DNA from 3 places in the Veillonella sp. CHU110 genome. Region 1 is predicted to be linked to each of the others. Evidence: riboswitches for the same ligand, from Rfam matches in the RefSeq annotation. Region 1 holds a riboswitch; each other region holds the start of a gene.
The links. Region 1 has a riboswitch for thiamine pyrophosphate ahead of thiD (bifunctional hydroxymethylpyrimidine kinase/phosphomethylpyrimidine kinase). Riboswitches for the same ligand answer to the same signal wherever they lie in the genome.
Positions count from the first base shown of each region.

Region 1 (10,292 bases):
TAGAAGGCATTATACTTTGCTCTGTGCCTCATAAGCGTAAAGCTAACTATAAAGAAGGGGCATATTTGCAGCCCTTAAGCCGTTTATATTTAACAGTAGCGCCTAATGGAGACATGTACGATATTATTCAGATGGATGGGATTTCTACACGTAATTATGAAAGTTTAGAAGATATTTCCTACGCTACCTTTAGCGGTGAACTAGTGAGTGCTTTATTTGAAAAAGGTACATTAGATCGTGGTGTGTATACGAATATGAGTCGATTTTTACAAGCCATACAAGATAAGCCAGTTCGATTAGGGTCTATTGTATTAGGGTGGCATATGTTAAGTATTGCTGGATTTGTTCCCCAAGGACAACATTGTAAGGAACCAGAGGCAATGGCAAGTCTTTGTGATGAAATCTATGAAACCTGTCAATATGTAGTGAAACAAGATCTACAACAAGCTATCACATTGATTTTGAACTATGATTGGATTCCTACAAAGCCTCTACGTCTTACTGCGAATCAATGGGATCAATTAGAAATTCTATTACGGAAACTTTTAACATATCAACTAGGATATACATTACATAGTATTGAGTTTTTAGAGATGATGATATAATTAATATATTAAAATGAAAACAGGAGCTACCTTTCATAGAAGGAATGCTCCTGTTTTGCTTTGTGAAGTTATTGTAAAGTGTGTGATGATATAATGAGTGCTTATATACGCACTAAATAGTATAGTAAACGGTTATATTTCTTTTTTCTTTTTAGATATTAGGCTTATAATATAGGTCGTTGCAATGGTTGCTAATGCTGTTCCTACGATGGTAGATAGGCTAGCTCCTAAGAATGGATTGCTGTCAAGGAAACGATGGTACATAACGGTACCAGATGCCCAGCAAATAATGTATAGGGTAGGACCATGGTCAAGGTACGGACAACGACGTAATAAGAAATAGTGGGTTAATAAAATAGCAATCATTGGGGCGAATACAGATCCAATCATATATAAGAAAGGAATGATATTATCCATTGGATAGATAGATGCGCCAATGGTACCGATGATCGTAACGATAATACCGATGGTACGACCAGAGTATTTAGTTTGTAAACTTTCAGAGGAAATACCAGCAGATAATGCATCCATGAAAGTAGTTGTGACAGTAGAGAATACGATGATGATTAACCCACCAAATCCTAAACCGGCGTGAAGAAGAACTTTTGCAATGTTGGTTTCATTTGTATAGAGGGCCGCTGCTAGGCCTAACACATACATGATGGAACTAGTGATGCCATATACAGTGGCGCTAGCCGCAGTACCTGCTACAGGGTTCTTGGACAAGCGAGTGTAATCGCTAATCAATGGAAGCCAAGACAATGGCATAGCGATGGATAATTCTAAGGCCGCCGTGAAAGTCATTTCATCAGTGATGATTCCTTGGCTGTGAATGGAACTTTCTTGTAACAAGCTAATTAACAAATAGATGCAGAGGATACCTAAGCCGTAGCCCATGATGCTGTTGATATAGCCCATGTTACGGATACCAATGAAGAGCCATACAATGATGAGAGCACCGATAATGAAAGTCCACGCAGTGAATGGTAGATTCCATAACTCTACGGCACCAAGAGCACCGTCATAAATCATAATACCGGTCCAACCAATCAGTTGTAGAACGTTTAAAATGGAAAATAATTTCATGCCTCCATTGCCAAAGACAGTGGATACAGTTTGCATAGAACTCATGTGTTCACGAGCGCCGATGAGTCCTGCACCAAATAATAACAAACAGCCGATGACGTGACCGATGATGATGGCTAATAGGCCGTCGGAAAATCCTAGGGGCGCAAAATAGGTGCCCGTCATAATTTCCGCAATGGAAAGAGCGGCGCCGAACCAAATGAGGGACAACCGCGATGATGAAAGTTTTGAATCAGTCATGAATACTCCTATCCATGCCAGTGGGAACAAAAAAGACTAATCTGAAACGATTAGCCTGTAGATGATAGATATTCTTAAGAGACCTAGTATTATAAGAAGGATCCATATAGTAATATGTCCTTGTGTATTTGTATAGGTATTATAAAAAATATACTAATATATCCCTACGTTGGCATTATCCAAATCAGGTTATGGGTTAGTCACACATAGAGACTTCTCAGCCCACTTCAGTGAGCACCCCTTATAGGTGTATTATACGGAGTGAAGGATACTACGTCAATAGGAATTTATATTGCATTGGTTCCTATTTCATGATATAACTAAATTAATATAAGAACCACTAGGGGTGCTTATGCTGAGATTGATGAGTATCAAAACCCTAGACCTGAACCAGATAATGCTGGCGTAGGAAAGTGGATGGCATCGAATACTAAGAATCGTACAAGAACCGTCCGAAGGATTGGTTCTTTTTTGTTACTAGTAAAGGAGATAGCTATGAAATTACATAGAGCATTAACGATTGCGGGAACAGATCCAACAGGTGGTGCAGGGGTGATGGCGGACTTAAAAAGCTTTCAAAGTCGTCATGTATACGGTATGGCTGTGATTACTTCCGTAGTGGCACAAAATACTCGTGGTGTAACCCACATTGTCCATATGGATGTATCTATGATTGAAGCACAGTTACAATCGGTGTATACAGATATAGTACCAGAAGCAGTTAAAACTGGTATGTTAGCCACAGCAGAGATGATGGAACTCATCGGGACATATATAGATCCTAAGGTACCCTATGTGTTAGACCCTGTGATGATCGCCACTAGTGGGGATCGATTGATTTCCGATGAGGCTGTGAAAGCCTTACAAAGTAAATTGATTCCGAAAGCGACTTTGATTACTCCGAACCGTAGTGAGGCTGAAGTGTTGGCAGATATGAAAATCGATACGGTAGAAGCTATGCATACAGCCGGAATTCGTATTTTACAAGAGTTAGGTCCTCAAGCAGTGATTATTAAAGGTGGTCACATCGGTGAGGAGGCTACAGACTATTTATTTACGAAAGAGACTATGTCCATGCGTCGATCTTGGACAAGTCCTAAATATGATACAGTACATACCCATGGCACAGGTTGTACATTCTCAGCGGTGATCACAGCGGAATTAGCAAAAGGGAAATCCTTGGAAGATGCCATTACCATTGGTAAAGAGTATATTCGCCTAGCAATCTTGCATAATCCAGCGTTGGGCACAGGCAATGGACCAGTGAATCATATGGCCTATGGGGATGAGTATGCTGAGTAATACAGGTATGATTCATATCATATCGACTATACTAGGTGTCATGGTATACTATAAGTGATCTTTTATAGTTGGCATTTAAGAAACGAGGATTATTTTGAAACATCATGATATAGATATAGTGCGATCCATGATGGGGTTGTACTTCATTTGTGGAACACCGAATACGAAGGATATTCACAAAACTCTTACAGAAGCGTGTAAAGGTGGCATTACGTGCTTTCAATTCCGTGAAAAAGGGGAAGGTGCTCTTGTAGGGGACGAAAAAGAACAGTTGGCACGAGAGTTGCAACACATTTGTAAGGAATATGGAGTGCCTTTCATCATCAATGATGATGTAGAATTAGCAGAACGAATTGGTGCTGATGGAGTTCATGTAGGTCAAGACGATATGGCTCTTGAAGAGGTACGCAAACAATTACCTAATGCTCTTGTGGGGACGTCCATTAATTCTGTAGAAGAGTTAGAAAACACAAAGTTGGACTATGTGGATTACATCGGTGTAGGTCCTATGTATGAGACAAGCACAAAAAAAGATGCCAAAACTGTGCGAGGCCCAGAATTAATTTTAGCCTTACGGGCTCATAATCCGACTATCCCAATGGTGTCCATTGGTGGCATCAATCGAGATAACTTTGATGATGTCCTAGCTGAGCCTGTGGACGGCATTGCGGTGATTTCAGCCATCACAGAAATGGAAGACATCGAATATGAAACGGCCATGTGGATAGAGAACATGGAGTGGTGTAAGATGTTCTTAGAAAAATAATGTGCTGAACATATTACCGAACTATTGAAGAATATGGGTATAGTAAAAGTAATGAAAAACTTACATCGTTGATTCAGTGGATACACCTTGACACTAATCCCTTTTATCCATACAATAGTATATACATAAGCGATGAAGCAGAGGAGTATACTCCCTTTAGCGAGTGAGGACGGTGAAAGCTCACGATTGAGTAGAAGGCGCTGTGGAGCATGAGCAGGAACGTTGTACCATACTAGGTATGGACAATTAGTAAAGGCTATTTTTTAAAAGAGGGCATTAGCCAATTAGGGTGGAACCGCGGGTATATCTCGTCCCTGTAGCGATTTTCGTTGCAGGGACTTTTTTATTCCCTGTAAAACATAAGGAGGAATGGAAATGACATTTCAAGAGATGATTTTTACACTCCAAAATTTCTGGGGTGAACAAGGTTGCATTTTGCAACAACCATATGACATTGAAAAAGGGGCGGGTACCATGAACCCTGCTACATTCTTACATGCCTTAGGACCTGAACCTTGGTCTGTATGTTATGTAGAACCATCCCGTCGTCCAGCGGACGGCCGTTATGGTGACAATCCGAACCGTTTATTCCAACATCATCAGTTCCAAGTGATTATTAAACCGTCTCCAGACAATATTCAAGAATTATACTTGCAAAGTTTGGCTGCTCTTGGCATTCATGCAGAAGATCACGATATCCGTTTCGTAGAAGATAACTGGGAGTCTCCAACATTAGGTGCTTGGGGCCTTGGTTGGGAAGTCTGGTTAGACGGCATGGAAGTCACACAGTTTACCTATTTCCAACAAGTGGGATCTATCGATGTAAAACCAGTATCTGTAGAAATCACATACGGATTAGAACGTTTGGCGATGTACATTCAAGGCGTGGAAAATGTGTATGACTTACAATGGAATGAACAATACACATACGGCGATGTATGGCATGCGAATGAAGTAGAGCAATCTACGTACAGCTTTGAATTGGCTGACACAGATATGTTGTTCAAATTATTCGACATGTACGAAGCAGAAGCGACTCGTGTTTGTCAATTAGGCTTTGTATTGCCAGCTTACGATTATGTGTTGAAATGTTCCCATACATTTAACTTGTTAGATGCACGCGGTGCCATTTCTATTTCTGAAAGAACAGCTTTCATCGGTCGTGTTCGTAACATGGCTCGTATTTGTGCACAAAACTATTTGGCGAAACGAGAAGAACTTGGTTTCCCATTGTTGAAAGGAGATAAATAAGATGGCTAAGGATTTACTCTTTGAAATTGGGGCAGAAGAAATTCCTGCAGGATTTTTGCCAAATATTATCAAACAATTAGGTGAATTAGCAACAGCAGCTTTGGCGGAACGCCACATTGCTCATGGGGATGTAAAAGTGTATGCCACACCTCGCCGCGTTGCATTACTTATCAATGACGTAGCAGAACGTAGTGAAGATGTTCAGGAAACTCATAAAGGCCCATCTGTATCTATTGCTTATGATGCTGACGGCAATGCTACAAAAGCAGCTATCGGTTTTGCTCGCGGTAAAGGATTAGACGTATCTGAACTGAAAGTAGTAGATGGTTACATCTTTGCTGACACAACGACAGCTGGTTTAGATACAAAAGAAGTCTTATCTGATGTATTATCATCCTTGATTACAGGATTAAGTTTCCCTAAATCCATGCATTGGGGCGATTTAGAAGAACGTTTCGTTCGTCCAGTACGTTGGTTGGTGGCATTATTTGGTCAAGATGTAGTACCAGTGACATTTGCTAATGTAACAAGTACAAATGTAAGCCGTGGACATCGTTTCTTAGGTGAATCTGAATTGACCATAACAGAACCAAAAGATTACTTAGATACACTAACTAAGAACTTCATTATGATTGACCAAGATGTACGCCGTGAGACAATTCGTAAACAATTAACAGAACTAGCAGCCACTAAAGGGGCTACTGTGGTGTGGGATGAGGATTTATTAGATGAAGTTACTTTCCTAGTAGAATATCCAACAGCACTTTGTGGTACTTTTGATGAAAGCTATTTAGCGTTACCATCAGACTGTATTATTACACCAATGAAAGACCATCAACGCTATTTCCCAATGGTGGACGGCAAAGGTAAATTACTTCCTATGTTTTTAACTGTTCGTAACGGCGATAGCAAATCTTTGGATGTGGTGGCAGCTGGTAATGAACGAGTACTTCGCGCTCGTTTAGACGATGCGAAGTTCTTCTTTAATGAAGACCGTAAAACACCATTAGCAGGCCGGTATGAAGCATTGACAAAAATTGTCTTCCAAGAAGGTTTGGGCAATTTAAAAGATAAAACAGAGCGCCTACTAACATTAGGTGCTGTACTAGCAAAAGAAGTAGGCTTTGCAGATACAGCTACGCTAGAACGAGCTACACATCTTGCGAAAACAGATTTAACGACAGGTATGGTGAGCGAATTTACTGAATTACAAGGTATTATGGGTAAAGAATATGCCTTACTAGATGGTGAAATACCGGCCGTAGGGGAAGCAATTTTTGAACAATACTTACCTCGTTTTGCTGGAGATATCTTACCAACTACCGATGCAGGTCGTATTTTGAGTATTGTTGACAAAGTAGATACTATTGTGGCTACTTTCAGCCGTGGTTTAATCCCTACAGGTTCCCAAGATCCATATGCATTGCGCCGTCAAACAATCGGTATCATCAATATCTTGATGGATAGCAAATGGTCCTTATCCATGCGTCCAATCTGGGTAAAAGCGATGAAATTGTTAGGCGTGGCTAGTGAAAAACAAGAAGAACTACTAGGTCAATTAGAAAACTTCTTCATCCTTCGTTTGAAAAATATCTTGTTAGAACAAGGAATGCCATATCAAGTAGTAGATATCGTATTGAGCCAAGATACTGTGACAGTTGCCTTAGCAGAAGGTTTAGGACAAGCCTTAACAGCCAACCGTCTTGATGAAAACGAACCATTAATGCAAGCTTACACACGTATTTTTAACATGGTAAAAGATGTGACTTTCACAGGCGTTGAGGAATCCTTATTGAAAGAAGATTCTGAACAAGCCTTGTACAAAGCGGCATTACCAGTGTATACAACAAATCGTAAAGCCTTAGAAGCTGGAGACTATGTGAAAGCTGTAAGCTTGGCAGAATCCTTGGTGCCATATATTGAAACATTCTTTGAGCATGTTATGGTTATGGATAAAGACGAAGCAGTGAAGCAAAATCGTCTTCAATTATTGCGCATGACCTATGAAGTAAGTAACTTGGGTAAATTAAAATAGGTCCCCATGATTATCACAGTATTAACATTTTTTGCGAATGTGTTTATCATTGGCAGTATTGTGTATATGTACCAAGTTATCTTTGGGCCTATTAATCATCCTTTTTTAATGAAAGCGATGGACCTCTTTCATGTGCGTATCAATTTGGAAAATATTAGCTATGCCGTAGCAGGTACCTCTGTGTTACTTGTGGCGGCACTAGCGCAAATTCCTTGGTTTCATCGCATTACTATGTGGCTCTATGGAGGACGTCGTCCCCTAGGGCAAGAGGTAGAGATTCTGCAGATGATTCAAAAAGATATGCAAAATCATACTGGTATCGATATGTCACAATTTGATTGGTTTATTAAGAATGATGATTCCATCAATGCCTTTGCGATGGGTCATAACCGAATTTGCATTAATACGGGAACCATAGCAACCTTACCGTATGATGAATTACTAGGCATAGTGGCTCATGAAATGGGTCATATTCATTACAAAGATAGCGCCTATGGATTCTCTCGATATTATATGAATTATTTGGGTCAAATGTGTATTCGTGTGTATGAACTATTTGCTCGTGTCATATTGTGGATTCAATACTTACGGTTGCCGGTGATTACTATCATTGTACAGGTATTCTATTTCTGTGTAATCTTGCAGATTTTGTTCATGCAGTGGGTGATTAAAGCACCGTTAATCATTACTGATTTGTTCACAGGCAGACGAGCAGAATACCGTGCTGATAAATATGCTTATGAAATCGGCTTAGGGGCTGAACTACATAATGCTTTAATTACCTTGCGTAACTACACCTCTGAAAGTAGTGAAAGTGGACTTATGAGTAAACTTTATAGCACACACCCAGCCACAGAAAAACGAATTGAACGATTGCGACAATATGTAGAGGGGAAGTAAGTTCTCATGTATGAGCCCTGAAACATTGGATAGTTTCATCGTACCTATATAATTGAATACAACTATAAAAATACCTAGCTCTATGAATAGATCATGAGCTAGGTATTTTTGTATTGGTAACTAAAGAAAAATGAAGGAAAACTACAGGAAAAATGATGAAAAGGATAGGAGAATGATAAAAAGACAGGTATTGATATTGATTGCTAAATATGTGGATGATACAATAATTGTAGATAATTCGGAGGAGTGAAACATAGAATGTTATGTGTAAGAAAGGATTCCCACTTATGAACAAAGAACTAATGACTAAAGAATTTGACTATGCTAACGAAGAAGGTTTTACATCGGAAGAGGAAACTGTAGGCTCATTTTGTGGAAGTGTTTTACTTTCAGAAGATGTATGGGATAAAGAAAAATTAATCAGCGATTTAAAAGCGGATTGGGAAATTGAACTATCAAAAGAAGATACGGGAGATGAAGATACAATCGTTACCTATTTTGATAAATATAGTATAATAATCAGTAATTTCCCTGCACCTATACCAAATGAAGAAGCTGAAATCAACGCAGAAAATAATTGGATGTGGGAAGAGGCTGTAGAGGTTACAAAGACTCATAAGGCTCACATTTTTGTAGCTATTTTGGGGGATGAAGAAGATGTAATATCAAGGGGCATACTTTATACGAAAATCATGGCTACTTGCTGCAAGCAAGAAAACGCCATTGGCGTATTCACATGTGGTGTAGTATTTGAGCCTAGTTATTATATGCAATCTGCTGAGATGATTAGAGATGGGGAGCTTCCAATTTTTACCTGGGTATGGTTCGGCTTATATAGGAGTAAAAATGGGCTATCTACCTACACTTATGGAATGAAAACTTTTGGAAAATTAGAGCTTGAAATCTTAGATGTCGATGAAGAAGCAGGAAAATTGCTATCGTTTATATCTTCAATTTCATCATATGTATTGCAAGATAATGTGGAATTTAAGGATGGAGAAACAATAGGACTTTCTACAGATGATATTCATCAAATCACACGGAGTAAAGGTGTTGCTCTTCCTGATCAGGACACACTAAAGATTTCTTATGAAAAGAAGAAAAAGAAGTCTTGGTGGAAGAGATACGGAGAAATTTACTGTGAAAACTGAACTCATTTATAACAAAGAAAACAGAGAAGAATTTTTTGCAAAGATTGATGAACTTACAGAGAAAGATAAACATACAGAATGTATCAATGCCTTAGAGAGTATTCCGGCTGAAGAAAGAGATTATGAAATCACTTATCAGCTTGCTCGTGCATTACAAAATTTTGCTATTGTAGGGGATGATGACAAGGGAACAGAATACAACAGAGGATATGAAGTTTTATTAAAGTCATTAGATATCCTTGAGTCTGTTAGAAAAGAAGGTCAAGACAAGGCAGAGTGGAATATGCGTATGGCATATGGCTATCAATATTTATTTCGCCAAGAAGAAAAAGCAATTCCCTATGCACAGCGCTGGGCAGAGTTAGATCCGGAAGATAAAAATGCACTGGAAGTCGTAAAAGAGTGCCAAGAGGAAATTGAAAAAAGAAAGAAAACGCGCGAAAAATATGCTGAAATAGAGGGTGTGGTAAAAGAAGAATTTGAAGCAATTCTGAAAGAGCATGGTATAGAAAATGTTGATGATTATAATAGTATAAGCGAGGAAGAATTTGAAGCCATATATGAAAAGATAACAAAGGTTCAAGAAAAATATAATTTACATGATGACTACACAGAAGGTCTTTTACGTGAAATTTTAGTAGGAGACGAGGATGATGGTGGAATCATAGAGGACTGGGGAGGATATCTTTGCAGATGGTCTGATGGACAACTGGCAAGTGTTAGACTGAATTTAGGCTTAGCCCTGCTTGAGTTTGACCCACAAGTGAAATATACGAAAAGGATACAAATCTCTGTCATGCTAAAAAATCCTGATGAAGATGGTCTTCCAATAAAGGAAGAAGAAGAAACGTTATATCATATCGAAGATTTGCTTGAAAGCGTCATCAAAGAAAAAGAAGGCATATTGGCAGGTTTCTTAAGATGGGACAAGAGACTTAGCATTTTTGCTTATGTAG
Region 1 covers NZ_RQVA01000006.1:25,726-36,017, reverse strand. The annotation lists gene EO122_RS03620 (DNA repair protein RecO) at 1-605, shown strand, start outside; gene cytX (putative hydroxymethylpyrimidine transporter CytX) at 738-1,931, opposite strand; TPP riboswitch at 2,076-2,183, opposite strand; TPP riboswitch at 2,264-2,360, shown strand; gene thiD (bifunctional hydroxymethylpyrimidine kinase/phosphomethylpyrimidine kinase) at 2,427-3,233, shown strand; gene thiE (thiamine phosphate synthase) at 3,328-3,999, shown strand; gene glyQ (glycine--tRNA ligase subunit alpha) at 4,375-5,250, shown strand; gene glyS (glycine--tRNA ligase subunit beta) at 5,252-7,285, shown strand; gene EO122_RS03590 (zinc metalloprotease HtpX) at 7,292-8,185, shown strand; gene EO122_RS03585 (DUF4261 domain-containing protein) at 8,473-9,336, shown strand; gene EO122_RS03580 (DUF695 domain-containing protein) at 9,326-10,292, shown strand, end outside.

Region 2 (10,292 bases), on a different contig from region 1:
GCCTCCCTAAGAGCTAATCATTACAGCATAAGAATATATGCCAATACTAATGGTGTCGCAAATAATACACTGTCGAATCGGTCCAATACACCACCATGACCTGGCAAGACACTGCCAGAATCTTTTTTATTGGCCAATCGTTTCAACTTAGATTCAAATAAGTCGCCTAGTGGAGCCATAATACCTACAATAATACCGATACCAGTACCTATTGTGGTAGGTAATCCTAGACATATAGATCCAATCCATCCTGTAAGAACACAGCCGATAAATCCGCCGATAAATCCTTCTAAGGTTTTATTAGGACTAATATCCGGCACTATACGTCTAGAGCCCCATTTCTTGCCTACAAAATATGCAAATGTATCACTCGCCCATATAGATAATAAAAGCAACCAAATAACAGACTCTCCAAATGAAGACTGTCCTGCATAATATGTAGTATTCTTATATATTTGAGTATCACGAATCGCCATCAATGCCACGAAACCACTGGTCACATAGAGAATTCCACTCACCGTAGCACATATAGATTGTATACTTACTTTAGAATTACCAAATGTATAGAAAACTCCCAAACCTAATATAATTCCAATGGCAAAGAATAATGCCAGTGCATATTGGCCAAATAGTAATGATCCGCACACTAAAACTACATATATGAGCCCCCATATAGGTAAGACTTTAACTTTCATATGTCTACACAAAGACCCAAATTCTACCCAACCTATGAATGCCAAAATAGACATCATCAAATTGAAGATAAACCCTCCATATGAAATGGCTATTGCCAATACTACAATACCTATCAAGGCTGTTATAAGGCGAGTTTTTAACATATTATTTCTCCTCTTTTAAACCACCAAATCTACGCTCCCTTTGTTGGTATGCATAGATAGCTTCTTCCAACACTGCCGGGGTAAAGTCTGGCCAATGTAATGGGGTAAACCAAAATTCCGCATATGCCAACTGCCATAATAGAAAATTACTAATGCGTGCATCATTGCTTGGCCGAATTAATAGGTCTACACGATCAAATTCTTGTGTATCTAAATAAGAAGAAATCAATACTTCATTAATATCATCTTCACTGAGTTTACCTTTAGCAATATCCTGAGTGATACGCTTCATCGCTCTTGTGAGCTCATCTCTTCCCCCATAGTTAATAGCTAGTTGCAAGGTAATCCCTTTATTATTTGCAGTTAATGCTTCTGATTCATGAATGATGTCTTGCAATTCAGAAGAAAGCTTTGAAATATCCCCAATAAATCGAATTCTAACTCCTTCGGCATGCATTCTCTTAACATTAGATAGTAAATATTCTTTTATAAGTGCCATTAATAGGCTAACTTCTTCTTCTGGTCGCTTCCAGTTTTCAGTAGAAAACCCATATACCGTTAAGGCTTTTACCCCAAAGCCTTGTGCAGCTTTTACTATATCCTTAAGGACTTCAGCTCCTGCTCGATGGCCCATACTGCGCGGCATACCACGTCGTTTTGCCCAACGCCCATTTCCATCCATAATAATGGCAATATGATTAGGAATATTTGTAGGATCGATAGTCTGGGGCTCTTTATGTTTAGTTTTCTTCCATAAGTTTTTTAGCATACTGTACCTCATTCGACTGCACCACATACGACTTTGCCACATGACTGGCTACCATAGGATGAAAGAGAACAATCTCCCATATACCATCCAATACTATGACTCGGCCTACATAACATTCTTCGGAAGAAACGGAAAAGAATCGATTATAGTTCTTTTCTATTTTTGTAGTAAAAGGGATAGAGGCAGCCTGCAAAAGAGACTGTGCAAGCTGCCATGGAAATCCCAAAATTGATGTATGTTCCATTATACAGACATAACATCCTTTTCTTTTGTATCACGAAGTTCATCAATTACTTTGATTTTTTTATCAGTCAATTTTTGAACTTGCTCTTGTCCATCTTTTGACACGTCTTCAGTAATTGTTTTCGCTTTTTCTTCTTTTTTAATTGCATCATTAGCATCACGACGAATATTGCGGATTGCAACTTTTGCATCTTCTGCTTTTTTGCTTACTACTTTTACTAATTCTTTACGACGCTCTTCCGTTAATTGTGGAATTGCTAAGCGAATAGAATCACCATCGTTATTAGGGTTTAATCCTAAATCAGATGTCAAAATTGCTTTTTCAATTGCACCAATCATAGTTTTATCCCATGGTGCAATTAAAATCATACGTGGATCTGGAGCAGACACATTAGCAACTTGATTAACAGGAGTAGGAGCTCCGTAATAATCTACCATCACAGAATCCAACAAGGATGTGTGAGCACGACCTGTACGTATATTAGCAAATTCATGCTTTAAAGCTTCAATTGTTTTATCCATACGCGCTTCTTCGCGAGTAATAATCTCTTTAATTTCCATTAGTATCACCTTTTATTTTACGATAGTACCGATAGCTTCTCCTTTAGCAGCACGTGTAATATTGCCAGGAATATCCATACTAAACACAACGATTGGAATATTATTATCTTTACATAACGTAGTAGACGTAGAATCCATGACTTTCAACTCTTTACTAATCACATCCATATACGTTAATTCATCAAATTTCACTGCATTAGGGTTTGTTTTTGGATCAGAGTCATATACACCATCAGCAAATTTTTTCGCCATTAAAATTGCATCAGCTTCAATTTCTGCAGCCCGTAAAGCGGCTGTTGTATCTGTAGAGAAATACGGATTGCCTGTACCTGCAGCAAAGATCACAATACGACCTTTTTCTAAATGACGAATAGCACGACGACGAATATATGGTTCAGCTACTTCTTGCATTTCAATCGCAGTTTGAACGCGTGTCGCTACACCTGCATTTTCAAGAGCGTCTTGTAATGCAATTGCATTCATTACTGTGGCAATCATCCCCATATAATCTGCAGAAGCTCGGTCCATACCTTTAGCACTGCCAGATAGGCCACGCCAAATATTACCACCACCTACAACGATTGCAATTTCAATACCACTTTCTTTGGACAGTTCTGCAATTTCTTGTGCCAATGGTTCTACTACTTGTGGATTGATACCAAACCCTTGATCTCCTGCTAAAGCTTCACCACTTAGTTTTAATACGATACGTTTGAATTTACGTTCACTCATGACCTTCTCCTTATGACGCTTCTAACAAATAATTCAAAAATAAGAGAACACTCGCGGTGTTCTCTTATCTCCGTACTTATTTACCTACAGTAGCCATAACTTCTGCAACGAAATCGTCTTGTTTCTTTTCGATACCTTCGCCTAAAGCATAGCGAACATAACGACGTACGTTAATGTTTTCACCGATTTTAGCGATTGCTTCATTAATCATAGCTTGTACAGTTTTTTCACCGTCTTTAATGAAAACTTGTTCTAATAGGCAGTTTTCTTTATAGAATTTTTCAACGCGACCAGCCACCATTTTTTCAAGAACTGCTTCTGGTTTTGGTTTACGGCCAGCTTTTACATCTTCTTCAGCTTCTACTTTAGCTTGTTCCATCAATACTGTTTTTTCGTGTTCGATTACGTCAGCTGGAACGTCTTCACGTTTTAAGTATGTTGGATTAGCAGCTGCGATTTGCATAGCAACATCTTTGCAAAGAGCTTGGAAGTCATCAGTTTTAGCAACGAAGTCTGTTTCACAGTTAACTTCTACTAATACACCGATACGTCCGCCGCCATGAATGTAAGATGCAACAACACCTTCTGCCGCAATACGACCAGCTTTCTTAGCTGCCGCTGCTAAACCTTTTTCACGAAGGAAGTCTACTGCTTTTTGGATATCGCCATCAACTTCTACCAATGCTTTTTTTGCATCCATCATACCTGCGCCAGTCATGTCGCGTAATTCTTTTACTAAAGCTGCTGTAATTTGAGCCATGATTTTTCCTCCTACAGATAATTAAGGTAAGACCTTAGTCTTACCTTAATTTTACACCGTTATTACTTATTTATCAATTAAGACTATGTCTATTTATATTGTTAAATAATGATCTAAGACAATTATGCTTCTTCAGAAGCGCTTTCTGTACCGAATGCGTCTTGTTCACCTTGGCGACCTTCTAATACAGCGTCAGCCATTTTACCAGCTAATAATTTAACTGCACGAATTGCATCATCATTTGCTGGAATTGGGAAATCAACTTCGTCAGGATCACAGTTAGTATCTACTGTTGCAACAACAGGAATACCTAGTTTTTTAGCTTCTGCGATAGCAATTTTTTCTTTTTTAGGGTCAACCACGAAAAGAGCACCTGGCATATTAGGCATATCTTTGATACCGCCAAGATATTTTTCCAATTTTTCCCACTCATGACGAAGACGAATTACTTCTTTTTTAGGAAGAACTTCGAAAGTTCCATCTTCAGCCATTTTTTCTAATTGTTTTAAACGTTTAATACGAGCTTCGATAGTTTTGAAGTTAGTCAACATACCGCCCAACCAACGTTCGTTAACGAAGAACATATTAGCACGAAGAGCTTCTTCTTTAATAGCTTCTTGAGCTTGTTTTTTAGTACCTACGAAAAGGATTGTTTTACCTTCTTGAGCTACACTGCGTAAGAAGTCATATGCTTCTTCAACTTTTTTCACAGTTTTTTGTAGGTCAATGATATAAATACCATTGCGCTCAGTGAAGATGAATTTAGCCATTTTAGGATTCCATCTTCTTGTTTGATGTCCGAAATGAACACCTGCTTCTAATAATTGTTTTAATGATACTACTGCCATTTTGGCACCTCCTGTTAAAAAACCTCCGCAACTCTCATCCCTCAGCAAACGCGAAATTGCGCACAGAACTGTTAGTCTAGTTGCGTGTGTATTCATACTTGGTTAGTATAGCATAAAATGTGGGGTGAAAGCAAGCATAAAATAGCCAACTCTTGTCCATTATCCAAACATCAAGCACTCATTAGGGACATATTTAACATCAATTTATAGGATACACGAAAAATACCCAATCTAAAAACTTAGATTAGGTATTCTATAGTCGTGTCCCATGAAGTTATAGATCATAGGAATACATCCCTTTAGTATTATTCTGTAATTTGTACTGGCACAACAGTAGTTGATTGTTTTGTTATTACATTGCCTACTCGTTTCGGTACCACATTGTTTTCTTGTGCTCGGTACACTGATTGATTCACTTGCGCCGGTACTACCGTCGTTGTGTGTTTGAACTCTGTATTGCCTGTGCGTTTGGGTACTACTGTATCACTTTGTGCTGCTTGTGTAGATACTTTCACAGTCGATTCTAATCCTGTGTGTTGTACGCGAGCTTGAGACCAAACGGCGCCCATTACACTAGATGTACTAATAATTGCCACTAATATTGCCATAATAAATTGTTTCATTGTATTCTCCTTGTATAACTTATATATCTTAAATTCTATCACTCAATCTATATCTATATCCTTCGATATGCTTATATGGTAACATAGGTCTAAAGATACTACAAGGGAATTTATAAACCATAATCATTCTTTTTTACGATAGACATATTGCAATTATGATATAGTTCTATGCCACTTTGAAATAATGATTCAGTTTAGCAAATTTCATTATAACAGTTTCCATTGTTTCATCATACACCTCATACAGCCACTCTCCTCAAATGTTACTCTCATATATACGCACTAGTTGCATTATACACAAACATATTTACTATCTAAATAATACATCAATCACATTAACTTAATCAATTCGCCTATACAACAAAACAACCAACTCTCTACAAGAGTTGGTTGTTTCTTTTCCTCATTTATAATATATCAATTTTCTCTCCCTCTAAGGCTTTATTAATGCTCCGTACGGCACAGAATTTACCGCACATACTGCAGGCTTCTTTATGTCCTTCTTCTGGAGCACGACTTTCACGGATACGACGTGCTTTTTCTGGGTCTAATGCCACTGCATATTGCGCTTCCCAATCAAGTTTTTGACGTGCTTCCGCCATTCGATCATCACGTTCTCTCGCATTCGGAATCCCTTTAGCAATATCTGCTGCATGAGCTGCAATTTTGAAAGCCATAATTCCTTCTTTCACATCGTTTTCATCAGGTAAAGCCAAATGTTCTGCTGGTGTCACATAACAGAGGAACGCAGCTCCATGCATTGCTGCCACAGCACCACCGATGGCTGCCGTAATATGGTCGTAACCTGGTGCAATATCTGTCACCAATGGGCCTAATACATAAAATGGAGCTCCATCACAAATTGTTTGTTGTACTTCCATATTAGCTTGTACCTGATTCAATGGCACATGACCTGGACCTTCTACCAAGACTTGTACACCACGTTCACGAGCTCTTTTTGTTAATTCCCCAAGACGAACAAGTTCTTCGATTTGACAAATATCTGTAGCATCCGCCAAACAACCAGGACGGCATGCATCGCCAAGGGAAATAGTCATATCATATTCTGCACAGATTTCTAAGATTTCATCGTAGTATTCATAGAATGGGTTTTCTTGCCCTGTCATAGACATCCAAGCAAATACTAAACTGCCACCACGGCTGACAATATTTAATTTACGTTTATGACGCTTAATCTGTTCCACAGTATGCTGCGTAATCCCACAGTGTAATGTTACAAAGTCTACCCCATCTTCTGCATGCAGGCGAATCGTAGAAATAAAATCCTCTGCTGTCAATTCGCCTAAATCTTTTTGATGGTGAATCACACTATCGTAAATAGGAACTGTGCCGATCATAACAGGACATTCTTTCGTCAACAATCGACGAAAGATACGTGTATCACCATGAGTAGATAAATCCATAATAGATTCAGCCCCTAAGGCTACCGCATGATTCACTTTTTTCATTTCTTCTTCGTAATCTGTGCAGTCTTTTGATGTACCTAAATTGACATTAATTTTTGTACGTAAAGCTTGTCCTATACCCTCAGGTTGTAAAGAAGTATGATGTTTATTACATGGTATTGTAACATGTCCCTTTGCCACCAAATCCCGTAACACTTCAACATCCATGTTTTCTTTTTTTGCCACTACTTTCATTGCATCGGTGATAATTCCTTTTTGGGCTGCTTGCATTTGTGTGTAAAACATAAAGGCTCCTTTCACTACAAAGGAGCCTATCGGTATTTTATAAAAAAGGGTATCGATACATATATCGATACCCACATAGCTGTCTGCGTGCTTCCTACGCGGGCATGATCCCGATCAGGTCAAAAGGTCAGGTACTTATAGCCCTTTCTCAGCCTATCTCATAGGCTCCCTTGCAATCCTAAATTATATTGTAATCATAGTATATCATAATTATCTTATAGTGAGAATATAGAATAAATATTATTTAAAATATATACATCCTACAATCCTAATAAGCATATTAATTAAAATTGGTCTATAGTATGACCATTTACTCATACACCACTTTCAAAAATAATATAACCTATGCAAAAATAATGATTGTAATGATAATTATTATAGATTACAATAAAAATAACCCTATGGGTTGCGTTTTAATGTGTATTTGGAGGTATATTATGCAACAAGCATGGAAAGACTTCAATACAGGTGTATGGGATAAATCCGTGGACGTACGCGATTTTATCCAACGAAACTATGTGCCTTATGTAGGCGATGATTCTTTTCTAGTAGGTCCTACAGAACGAACTACTAGACTTTGGCAACGGGTATTGGATTTATATGAGGAAGAACGACAAAAAGGTTCTGTCATCGATGCAGATACTGATGTAGCAACTCATATTACGGCACATGCCCCTGGATATATTATTAAAGAAGATGAACAAATTGTAGGTCTTCAAACTGATTATCCTTTAAAACGTGCCATGTTCCCTTATGGTGGTTTACGAACTGCTAAAAGTGCTATCGAAGAGTATGGTTACAAAATGGATCCAACTCTTGAAAGCTTCTTTAAAACTCATCGTAAGACACACAATGATGGTGTATTTGATGTATATACACCTGAGATGAGAGCTGCTCGCTCTGCTCACATTATTACGGGCCTACCTGACGCGTATAGTCGCGGCCGAATTATCGGTGATTATCGCCGCGTAGCCTTATATGGTATTGATTATTTGATCAAAGACAAAGAAGATCAATTCAACATCACCATGGGCGATATGATGCCAGATGTCATTCGTGACCGCGAAGAAATTCGAGATCAAATCCGTTCTTTAAAAGAGTTAAAAGAAATGGCTGCGTCCTACGGATTTGACATCTCCAAACCTGCTACCGATGTAAAAGAAGCGATCCAATGGCTATACTTTGGCTATTTAGGTGCTATCAAAGAACAAAACGGTGCAGCTATGTCCATCGGACGTAACTCCACTTTCTTGGACATCTATGCAGAACGTGATTTGAAATCTGGTAAATATACAGAAGAACAAATCCAAGAAATGGTGGATCACTTTATTATGAAATTGCGCATGGTTCGTTTCGCACGTATCCATGAATACAACAATTTATTTACAGGTGACCCTGTGTGGACAACTGAGTCTATCGGTGGTATGGGTACTGATGGACGTACATTAGTGTCTAAAACTGCATTCCGTATTTTACATACGTTGCAAAATCTTGGTCCTGCTCCAGAGCCAAACTTGACAGTACTTTGGTCCCCTTCCCTCCCTGAAGGATTTAAAAAGTTCTGTGCGAAGCTCTCTATTGCAACATCTTCTATTCAATATGAAAATGATGAAATCATGCGCCCTAACTCTGGCGATGATTATGCGATCGCTTGCTGCGTATCTCCAATGCGTATTGGTAAAGAAATGCAATTCTTTGGTGCTCGCTGTAACTTGGCAAAAGCATTACTTTACGCAATTAATGGTGGCGTAGATGAAAAGCTGAAAAAACAAGTAGGTCCAAAATTCCGCCCTATTACTTCAGAATACCTTGACTTCGACGAAGTCATGGAACGATTTGAAGATATGACGGAATGGTTAGCTGGTGTCTATGTGAATGCCTTGAACATCATTCATTATATGCATGATAAATATGCTTATGAAAAATTGGAAATGGCATTGCATGACCGCAAAGTGACACGTTGGTTTGCTACAGGTATCGCTGGACTTTCCGTAGTAGCCGATTCTCTATCTGCTATTAAACATGCGAAAGTAAAACCAATTCGTGATGAAAATGGTATTGCTGTAGACTTTGAAATCGAAGGTGACTTCCCTAAATATGGTAATGATGATGACCGGGTAGACCAATTAGCTGCCACTGTGGTATCTGGATTTATGAATAAAATTCGTAAACATCCTACCTATCGTCAATCTGTACCAACTATGTCACTCTTAACGATTACATCAAATGTGGTATACGGCAATGCCACTGGTGCTACACCTGATGGACGTAAAGCGGGTATTCCATTTGCTCCAGGTGCGAACCCTATGCACGGACGCGATGAACATGGCGCAATTTCTTCCTTAGCATCCGTTGCTAAAATGCCATGGCGAGATTGTTGCGATGGTATTTCTAATACCTTCTCCATCATCCCAGATTCCCTTGGTAAATCTGGCGAGTCGATGGTAACATTAGGCGACCTAGATTTAGACTTAGACCTAGGCAATATTGAACATGCCTTGGCAGATGGTTGCGAAAATCTAGCGTGCCGTGAACCTAATATTACAATTCCTGAAGAAAAGGAGTAACTATGACAAACGAACAACAAGTAGATAATTTAGTACAGTTATTAGACGGCTACAGCAAAAAAGGTGGCCATCACTTAAACGTAAACGTATTCAATCGTGAAACATTGCTAGATGCGCAAAAACATCCAGAATTGTATCCACAATTGACAATTCGCGTTTCTGGCTATGCTGTACATTTCAACAAATTGACGAAAGCACAACAAGACGAAGTTATTTCTCGTACTTTCCATCAATCCATGTAATCTAGTATGGTAGGTCGTATTCATTCCATTGAGACTATGGGAACCGTCGATGGACCGGGCATGCGATTTGTCCTCTTCCTTCAAGGTTGCCCATTGCGATGTGCCTATTGCCACAATCCAGACACTTGGGATCCCTCAACGTATGCCCAAGAAATGACTGTGGCAGATGTGTGGACACAATTTGAAAGGAATCGAGACTTTTATATCACTGGTGGCATCACTGTTACTGGTGGCGAAGCATTGTTGCAACTCCCTTTTATTATCGAACTCTTTACCTTATTCAAGGAAAAGGGAATTCATACTTGTCTCGACACAAGTGGGATTTGCTACACACAAGAACAGGCTAGTGAGTACGAAAAGCTTCTTTCCGTTACAGATTTAGTCATTCTTGATGTG
Region 2 covers NZ_RQVA01000004.1:93,451-103,742, forward strand. The annotation lists gene EO122_RS02815 (phosphatidate cytidylyltransferase) at 21-839, opposite strand; gene EO122_RS02820 (isoprenyl transferase) at 841-1,608, opposite strand; gene EO122_RS02825 (hypothetical protein) at 1,580-1,852, opposite strand; gene frr (ribosome recycling factor) at 1,852-2,412, opposite strand; gene pyrH (UMP kinase) at 2,425-3,144, opposite strand; gene tsf (translation elongation factor Ts) at 3,221-3,904, opposite strand; gene rpsB (30S ribosomal protein S2) at 4,027-4,752, opposite strand; gene EO122_RS02850 (hypothetical protein) at 5,058-5,375, opposite strand; gene thiC (phosphomethylpyrimidine synthase ThiC) at 5,783-7,087, opposite strand; TPP riboswitch at 7,162-7,269, opposite strand; gene pflB (formate C-acetyltransferase) at 7,525-9,654, shown strand; gene grcA3 (autonomous glycyl radical cofactor GrcA3) at 9,657-9,896, shown strand; gene pflA (pyruvate formate-lyase-activating protein) at 9,903-10,292, shown strand, end outside.
Region 2: another riboswitch for thiamine pyrophosphate. It lies ahead of thiC (phosphomethylpyrimidine synthase ThiC); the one in region 1 lies ahead of thiD (bifunctional hydroxymethylpyrimidine kinase/phosphomethylpyrimidine kinase).

Region 3 (10,292 bases), on a different contig from region 1:
ATCAGATGCAGTAGGGGCTATTTTATATGGAGAAGACTTGGAACGAGAGTCGGGTCGAATTGGTTCTATGAAGATTTATGTAACAAGTCATGCAGAGAGAGTCACGCCGATTGTACAGGAAATTTTCTGTGACACTACATTGCGAGCTGAGCTAGTTACATTATAGGAGGGACTATGTATATTTACACACTATTAGATACCCTTGTGTGGATTGCTTGTATCATTGCGATTATTTATATTGCATATCGCGTGTTTGCATGGCGCCAAGGAAATGAAGGAATTACGATTTTAGTGAAGCGTCGTACTCCATTTGTAGTAGAAGATATTAGCTTTGATCAAGTTGTATTAACAACAGATATTCCCTTTGTGAATAAAGGCAAGCAATATGGAACGATTATGGATATGTTTCCTCGCCATTTATTACCACAAGAGCAGTTTGACAATGTGCAGATTCATTCTTGGCTGACAGATGCGAATAAAGAACGCCATGATGGGTATTGGGAAGCCTTAGTGTATAAACAACGAAAAGGGGGAACCATTCGCTTACGTGTTATTTTGATAGGTAAAAATGGCAATGTTCGTAAAGATGTAGTGGGATTCCCAGATATGCCTATCGACATTTATCATCAAGTAGTAGGCCGTGAGGAATACCGTATTTCAAAAACTAGAATTACTCTAACTGCAGAAGAGTTAGAAGTCGCTATGCGTAAATAGGAGGTGGCACTATGGCAGAATTAGAACTTTTACCAATACCTACGCGCATTTTAACTGAAAAAGATGATATCGTAGAAGCCATCGTAGAATTTGCAGGCCCTTATGTGGGACCAGAAGATATTGTATGTGTTGCAGAATCCGTAGTGGCCATTACGCAACGAGAATTTACTCGACCAGAAGAGTTACGTCTATCATGGCAAGCAAAATTTTTAAATCGATTCATTCATCCTGATGGTTCGATGGCTTCTGTATATGGTATGCAGGCAGCTATGGACAAAGAAGGGGAATGGAAAATGATGTTCGCCTTTGTGTGCGGGGCTGTGGCAAAGCTATTTAAAAAGTCTGGTGTGTTTTATCAAATGGCACGCACTGCGTCTTTAACTGATGATGTGACAGGTACTATGCCACCATTTGATAAATGCATTGTGTATGGTCCGAAGCAACCACATGCAGTAGCAGATGCCATTATGAAAGCTACGGGAGCCTATGGAGCTTGTGTAGCGGACGTGAATGACTTGAAACGAGCTGCGATTTTAGGGCACAGCCGTGGACTAAAACCACAACAAATTGCACAGATTTTGATTGACAATCCATTTGGTAATGACAGTCAAATGACACCGATCGTAGTGATTAAAAATTATGCCTCTGTATCTGCTCGCAGAGGATAATGCGAGAGTAGATACTCTAATAGGTAGAAAGATTGATACACATACTTGCAAAATATGTCGTATCAGCGTATACTGAAAGTGAACTTTGGGGAGCCCTGTGGCTGAGAGTAAACGTTAGTTTTGACCCATAACCTGATTTGGATAATGCCAACGTAGGATAAGTTTGATTCGTCATACCGAGGACATCCAACAGGATGTCCTTTTTTGTATGTTTTACAGGGGGGTATATCACCGGTAGATACAGAATGAAGGTGCATCTCAGTGGATGTAAAGAGGAACAGAATAGTGAGACGATAGAGTGCTACAGCATGAAGGGGCATACCACCGCGGGTATGGTTTTTCGTGCTGTTTTTTTACTAGGAAGTGATAGTGCGTTACATGCAGTGTCAGTGTGATGGATAATAGAGTATATCCGCATATAATAAGGAGGACATGATGAAAGTAAATGGAAACAATTATGAATATACAGGTCAAACTGTACAAGAGGTATTGGAAGCATTGCAATTCCGCCTCGATCGTATTGTTGTGGAATATAATGGCAAGATTCTTTCAAAATCGGATTGGACATCTACACGTGTGAGTGCCGCAGATACGATGGAAGTAGTTACATTCGTAGGAGGTGGCTAAATGCAAGCATTAGGGGATAAAAAAGTACTTCTCATTGGTGTTGGTGGCGTAGGCTCTCATGTAGCAGCGGCCCTATGTCGTGCTGGAATTGGCCAACTGGAAATCGTAGACTTTGATGTAGTAGATGAAAGCAATCTAGGTCGTCAATATTACGATGTGAATGATGTAGGGGTTGTCAAAGTGGAGGCTATGAAAGCCCATCTCAATCGAATGAATCCAAACTGTACAGTCATCGCTCATGATGAACGATTAACGCCGGAGCGATTGGCAGAGTTAGTAGAAGGCCATGACATGATTGTGGAAGCCGTAGACCAAGCTGTGACAAAAGCTTGGATGACAGAAGTCATTTTAACGCATCCTACAGAGCCATTGCTAGTAGGCTGCTCTGGTATGGCGGGTTGGGGTGATAGTAATGGTATCCGTCGTGAACGCAGACACCATCGTTGGTACCTTTGCGGAGATGGCGTAAGCGACATCGATTCGATTGGAAAAATTACAGCAGCTCGTGTGATGGTGTGTGCAGGGCACATGGCGAATGCAGTGATTCAATTATTACATGGAGAAGATATTGATTAAGGAGACTCTAGATATGTCACAATCTGTAGCAACAATGCAAGTACAAGATACATGGATTTTAGGTGGTCATACATTTCAATCCCGATTTATTTTGGGGTCGGGTAAATTTTCTATTGATTTAATTGAAGCCGTTTTAGAAGAGGCAGGAGCAGAGATGATTACTCTTGCCTTGCGCCGTGCGGTGGGTGGAGATGTAGAAAATATATTAGATGCTATCCCGAAAGATACCATATTAATCCCTAATACAAGTGGCGCTAGAGATGCAGAGGAAGCAGTACGCATTGCTAGACTTTCACGGGCCACAGGTTGCGGAGATTTTGTGAAAATAGAAATTATGAAAGATTCTAAATACCTCCTTCCACATAATGGAGAAACTATTAAGGCTACAGAAATATTGGCCAAGGAAGGTTTTATCGTTATGCCTTACATGTATCCAGATCTAGAAGTAGCTCGTGATTTAGTGAATGCAGGTGCAGCTGCAGTGATGCCATTAGCAGCACCAATTGGATCTAATCGCGGTTTACAAACGAAGGAATTTATCAAAATATTAGTAAATGAAATTGATTTGCCTATTATTGTAGATGCAGGAATTGGGGCTCCATCCCAGGCGGCAGAAGCTATGGAAATGGGCGTTACAGCGATTATGGCCAATACAGCAGTCGCTTCCGCAGGTCATATTCGGGGCATGGCAAAAGCATTTGGCTTAGCCATCCAAGCGGGCCGATTGGCATATTTGTCAAAATTAGGGCCAACCCTTGAAGTAGGTGGAAGTGCATCTTCACCTTTGACTGGATTTTTACGGTAATGGAAAAGCTATAGAAAGGAAATGTCATGTCTACTACAACAAGACCTCATATAGATGATCCATGTTGGACTTATCGCCCTCATATGGACCAAATTGAAAGCCCTATTTTAGACACTGTATTACGAGAACGGGAACACTATACGTATGACCACTATACGGCTGATGATGTGCGCCGTGCTCTCAAAGAAGATACCATTGATGTAGAGGGACTAAAAGTCTTGCTTTCTCCGGCGGCAGAACCTTTCTTAGAGGACTTGGCAGAGAAAGCAAAAGCAGTGCGTACACGATACTTTGGAAACTCTGTCTATTTGTTTACCCCCTTATATATTTCGAATTATTGCGATAACCTGTGTGTGTACTGTGGATTTAACTGTAAAAACCAAATTCATCGAGCTAAATTAGATGAAGCAGGCATTGAAGAAGAACTAAAGAGTATTGCAAAAACAGGATTGCAAGATATTTTAATTCTTACTGGTGAAAGTGAGCGTCATAGTCCCATTTCGTACATTGGTCGTGCCTGTGAATTGGCAAAAAAATATTTTAAAGTAGTAGGTGTTGAAATATATCCTGCTAATGTGGCAGATTATGAATACTTGCGAGCATGTGGCTGTGATTATGTGACTGTTTTTCAGGAAACCTATGACTGGGAAAAGTATAAAACATTGCATCTACTGGGCAATAAAAGTGTATTTCCTTACCGACTAGAAACGCAAGAGCGTGCTTTACGAGGCGGTATGCGTGGTGTTGGGCTAGCCGCTTTGTTGGGATTGGACAATTTTAGAAAAGATGCCTTTGCCACAGCCTTGCATGCACATCTATTGCAGCGAGCCTATCCCCATGGAGAAATTAGTATTTCATGCCCTCGACTTCGACCGATCGTCAATGATGATACTATTAACCCCGGTGATGTAGGGGAAGCTCAATTATTGCAAGTGATTCTGGCTTATCGCTTGTTCTTGCCTTATGCCAATATTACAATCTCGACTCGTGAGACGGCTCGATTCAGAAATGGCGTATTGCCCTTGGCAGCGACAAAACTTTCAGCTGGCGTGAGCACAGGTATTGGAGAACATTCCTCAGAAGAAAAGAAACAAGAAGAAGGGGATGCTCAATTTGAAATCGCTGATAGTAGAACGGTAGCGGAAGCAATGGAAGATGTGAAAGCCCTAGGTATGCAAGTGGTGATGAGTGATTATGTGGATGTACTTTATGAAGAGCGATAATCCAACCATAGATACCTTAGTACTTATTACGAATCGACAGCTACTAAATGATGACATTAGCCTAGATTTATATGGACAAGCTTTGTCACGTGGCATAGAAAAGATTAAACAGAATGATAAGGCTGTAGATGACTTGGAAGAAGGCAACTGGATGGGGAAGTTTCCGCACTTGTACACCCTGTGTCGTGACACAGACCTCCCATTTGAGGAGTATCTCCAGCTCTGTGATACCATTGGTAGTACCGTGGTATACCATGGTAAGGGTATTACGAATCGAGAGCAATTAAGGATTGTCTTGGAAAAAGCAAAACGAATTCATATGCCAAGCAACCTACTACGGTATTGGCAATCGGAACAGCAAGAACTGTGGAATACATTGCAACAACAGTGGGCCCATGTTGCACTATGGAGCACAATTCATGATGAAGAAGATGTCCAGTTGTTAACATCGTTGCCAATCCCCAATTTGGAGTGTGTCTTGATTAGCCCAATCTTTTCCACAGTATGTAAAGAGGGACATCCTGGTATCGGTGTTAGTAGAGGGGAAATATTACTACAACAAATACAGAATCATTACCCATATGTCAAAGGCATTGCATTAGGTGGTATACATAAGAATAATTATATTGAATGCTTACTTCATACATTCAATGGCGTAGCTATTATGTCTGATTTCATGAAGCAAGTGCATAGTAATATATAGATGTAAGAACGCCATACACTTCGGAGCAAATCTCAGTGGAACGTAAATTTGTGGAGAAGTGTATGGCGTTCGCCCCTTACGCTCTAGGCACGAAAGCGGGGAAAGAACGCCATAAACAGCGGAGCACTCTCAGTGGAACGTAAATTTGTGGAGAAGCGTATGGCGTTCTCACCTTACGTTCTAGGTGCAAAAGCGGGGAAAGAACGCCATAAACAGCGGAGTTTGCAAAACATGGCTCAATCCTGTAAAATAGATAGGTAAAGAAGTAAAAGGAGGATCTATGTTACTATCCATTGTTGTGCCTGTATATAACGAAGAAGATAACATTCGAAAATTTTATACGACAGTAAAAGAAGTATTGCAAACTCTTGACTATGACCATGAAATTATTTTCGTTGATGATGGGTCGAGTGATGATAGTGCAGCTATGTTGCGCTATATTGGTAAAGAAGATCCGAAGGTAAAAGTATTGCTCTTAGCGCGTAACTTTGGGCATCAATTGGCATTGACTTGTGGGCTTGATTATGCCAAAGGTGATGCGGTGATTACTATGGATGGAGATATGCAACATCCACCAGAGTTGATTCCTGAGTTAGTTAAACATTGGGAGGAAGGAGCCGATGTGGTTCGTACCATTCGTGACTCTACAGAAGATGCAAGCTGGGCCAAATCCTTTACGTCTAAATACTACTATAAGATATTAAATAAGTTAGCCAATGTACCTATCGTTGAGGGTGGATCCGATTTCCGTTTGATGAATCGCAAATCTTTAGAAGTCTTGAAAACATTTCGAGAACATGGCAGATTCTTGCGTGGCATCGTAGGTGACTTAGGGTTTGTACAGCATGAATTCCATTTTGTGGCCCCTCCACGATTTGCAGGGACTTCAAAATTTAGCGTTAAGAAAATGATGCGCTTTGCCTTAGATGGAATTACGGCATTTTCACGAGTGCCTTTGCGTTTGGCGCTGTACATTGGACTATTATGTGGACTATTGAGCCTCATTATGATTGGACATATTCTATTCGTTCATTTCTTCTCCGATAATGTTATCAGCGGTTGGGCTACACTTGGTGTGGCAATCTTCTTCTTAGGAGGTGTACAACTAGTGGGTATTGGTATTATCGGTGAATATGTAGGACGAATTTTTGAAGAAGTGAAACAACGACCATTATATTGGGTGAAAGATGCCATAAACTGCGACTTAGAACGTAAGTAAGCAGATACACTACGAGAGGAGTCTCTATGACAGGGTATACAAAGAAATGCCTAATACTTGCTGCATTTGTAGGTGTATTAGGTGCCTCTGTACAAGGGGCGTATCAATATGGTGATACGGGAAGTGAGATTGTAGCCATTCAAAAAAAGCTGATTGCAGCAGGCTACAAAGCACGAGAAACAGGCGAATATGATGCCAATACAAAGTGGGCCGTACGATTGTATCAAAAAGATCAGGGCTTGCCAGTAGATGGTATCTTAGGGGATACGACCTACAAAAAACTGATGGGTAAACCGATGCCTAGCGCTACCAAAACAGTGTCAAAGGTGAAAGAAATTTCTAAAAAAGATGCAGAATTGATGGCGAAAATCCAAGCGAAAAAAGAAGGCAATTCAAAAGCCATTACGACATCTGTGAAGCAACAAAAGAAACCGACTACACAAGGCAAACCTGCAACGGTTCAAGTGAAACATAAGGTGACGAATCATACAGCGAAACCATTGCGAACTGTACCAGTTTCAGGGAATGTAAAGGAAATATTGACCTATGCAAATACCTTTACAGGAGTACCGTACAAATTTGGTGGTACTACGCCAGCAGGTTTCGATTGCTCTGGATACATTCGTCATGTCTTTCAGAAAGTGGGCGTTCAATTGCCGCGCCAAGCGGATGAACAATACACGGTGGGAAAAAAAGTAGAGAAACAAAATTTGCAACCCGGCGATCTAGTGTTTTTTGAAACCTATGAACCAGGCGTTTCCCATTCGGGTATTTATATTGGAGATGGACAGTTTATCAGTGCCACATCCAGTAGCGGTGTTGCCGTAGCAGATATTGATGATAGCTATTGGGGACCACGCTATGTAGGCGCTAAACGCGTACTATAATACACAAGCTGTAATGATACTGTCATTACAGCTTTTGCCATATATGCGGTTGCAACATAAAGGAGTTAACTATGACACACGCAGGCATTCATATACAAGATGTGCAATTTTCTTATGGAACACAGCCGGTCATTCACAATATGACCATTACGATTCCCAAAGGTGAATTTTTGCTCGTGGTGGGACCCAATGGTTCTGGTAAAACTACATGGCTTCGCATGGTAGCAGGCTTATTAGAACCTACGGCAGGACACCTCTGTTTAGATGGAATTAGTCCCAAAGAAGCACAAATGAAAGGGCTTATTCACTTAGTGCCGCAAATTTACAATAAAAATGCAGCCCAATTTCCAGCTACCGTAGAAGAAGTGGTAGGACTGGCTTTGTTTCATGTGCCGAAGAAAGATAAAAAAGGGTGGATTCTGGATGCTTTGAAATTAGTTGGCATGCAAGAGTTTTTAACTCGTCGTATCGGTGAACTCAGCGGTGGACAACAACAACGTGTTATGCTAGCCCAAGCATTAGCGCGTAAACCGAACTATATCTTACTAGATGAACCGACCAGTGGCATCGATTACGAAACAAGTAAGAAAATTTATGAAGTGTTGCGCTCCTTAAAAAATGAAAATATTACCGTTATTATGGTTACCCATGATGTAACGGAAGCAATGGAAGTGGCAGATACGATTTTATGTGTGGATGGACATGCATGTTACTATGGACCTTGCGAAGGCTTTATGGATAGTCATCAAGGATCTCGGTTGGCATGGCATGTAGGAGGCTAATATGGACATTTTATCCTATACATTTATGCAACGTGCATTCTTAGCAGGGGTGATTGTAGCCCTTATGTGTCCCTTAATCGGTATGTTCATCGTCATTAAACGACAATCCATGCTCGGCGATGGATTAGGGCATATTGCATTTGCTGGTGTGACAGGGGCATCCTTGTTGAAAGTATATCCACCGCTAGGAGCCATCGTATTGACAGTGACCTCTGCGCTGGGGATAGAATTAGTACGCCGTTACCAAAAACAATATGCAGATATGATTATGGCTTTATTCTTTTATGGCGGCCTATCCTTAGCCATCGTATTTTCTACGATGGTAAAGATGCCTAGTACAGGATTATTGAATTTCTTGTTTGGTAGTATCTTGACGGTGACCATGACAGATATTTATAGTATCGGCATTGTAGCGATCGTAGTGGGTATTATTATGAAATTTGTCTATCATTCCTTAATGCTCACTTCTTTTGATGAAGAAATTGCTCGTACCGTAGGTATCAATGTAAATCGTGTCAATATGATCTTTGCTGTATTAACTGCCTTAGTCGTTGTGATGGGGATGACTGTAGTAGGGATTCTGTTGATCAGTGCCCTTATGATTGTGCCCGTTGCCTCTGCTCATTTATGGAAACGAGGATTTAAAGCTACATGGGGCATTGCCACCGTATACTCCGTACTATCTGTCATTGGTGGACTATGCAGTGCCTTTTGGCTTGATTTTGCACCAGGTGGTACTATTGTATTAACGGCCATAGGACTCTATGTCATTACATTTTTTGTGACCATGGTACAAGGAAAGTAGATACTTTCAGCGCCGTATATGATATAATAAAAGCAATAGACAATTTTAGGAGGGAAACCATGACAGGAAATGAATTACGCCAAGCGTATTTGAATTTTTTTGAAAGTAAAGGACATTTAAAGCAAGAGAGTTATTCTCTTGTTCCAGATAACGACCCATCTTTATTATTAATCGGTGCAGGTATGGCACCGTTGAAACCGTTTTTCACAGGTAAATTAGTGCCACCTTGTACACGAATTACGACAAGCCAAAAGTCAATTCGTACAGGTGATATTGAAAACGTAGGACGTACAGCACGTCACCATACATTCTTTGAAATGTTGGGTAACTTCTCTTTTGGTGATTATTTCAAAAAAGAAGCCATCCATTGGGCATGGGAATTCTTAACAGAAGTCATCAAACTAGATAAAGAAAAATTATACGTTACTGTATATCCAGATGACCAAGAAGCATACGATACATGGCACAATGAAATCGGGTTACCAGAAGACCATATCAGTCGTTTGGAAGATAATTTCTGGGAAATTGGCGAAGGTCCATGTGGTCCAGATAGCGAAATTTTCTACGACTTAGGACCAGAACGTGGTTGCGATGATCCGAACTGTGCACCAGGTTGTGACTGTGATCGCTTCCTTGAAATTTGGAACCTTGTATTCACACAGTTTAACCGTACAGCAGAAGGTACGTACGAACCATTAGCTAAGAAAAATATCGATACTGGCGCTGGTTTAGAACGTTTGGCATCTGTATTGCAAAATAAAGAAAGTAACTTTGAAACAGACTTGATTTTCCCAATCATTGAGGCCACAGCGAAAAAAGCTGGTGTTACGTATCATACTGATGCGAGCACAGATATTTCTTTAAAAGTTATTGCTGACCATATTCGTGCTATTGTAGCATTGATTGCTGATGGTGTATTACCATCCAATGAAGGCCGTGGATATGTACTTCGCCGTATTTTGCGCCGTGCTGTTCGCCATGGTCGCCTATTAGGCATTCAAGGACCATTCTTGGTACCATTAGTAGATATCGTAGTAGATATCTTGGGTGGAGCTATCACGAACATCGTGGAAAAACAAGACTTCGTCAAACGAGTGGTGGCAAACGAAGAAGAACGATTCAACCAAACATTGGCATCTGGTCTTGATATGTTAAGCCAATTGTTGGATACATTAAAGGCTGATGGTACGACTACTGTACCAGGTCAAGATGTATTCAAGTTATATGATACTTACGGATTCCCTTGGGAATTGACAGAAGAAATTGCTCACGAAGCAGGCTTC
Region 3 covers NZ_RQVA01000005.1:39,431-49,722, forward strand. The annotation lists gene murI (glutamate racemase) at 1-166, shown strand, start outside; gene EO122_RS03175 (hypothetical protein) at 175-714, shown strand; gene EO122_RS03180 (coenzyme F420-0:L-glutamate ligase) at 726-1,382, shown strand; TPP riboswitch at 1,459-1,558, shown strand; gene thiS (sulfur carrier protein ThiS) at 1,815-2,009, shown strand; gene thiF (sulfur carrier protein ThiS adenylyltransferase ThiF) at 2,010-2,585, shown strand; gene EO122_RS03195 (thiazole synthase) at 2,599-3,390, shown strand; gene thiH (2-iminoacetate synthase ThiH) at 3,417-4,613, shown strand; gene EO122_RS03205 (thiamine phosphate synthase) at 4,600-5,316, shown strand; gene EO122_RS03210 (glycosyltransferase family 2 protein) at 5,597-6,535, shown strand; gene EO122_RS03215 (NlpC/P60 family protein) at 6,562-7,422, shown strand; gene EO122_RS03220 (metal ABC transporter ATP-binding protein) at 7,494-8,204, shown strand; gene EO122_RS03225 (metal ABC transporter permease) at 8,206-9,009, shown strand; gene alaS (alanine--tRNA ligase) at 9,069-10,292, shown strand, end outside.
Region 3: another riboswitch for thiamine pyrophosphate. It lies ahead of thiS (sulfur carrier protein ThiS); the one in region 1 lies ahead of thiD (bifunctional hydroxymethylpyrimidine kinase/phosphomethylpyrimidine kinase).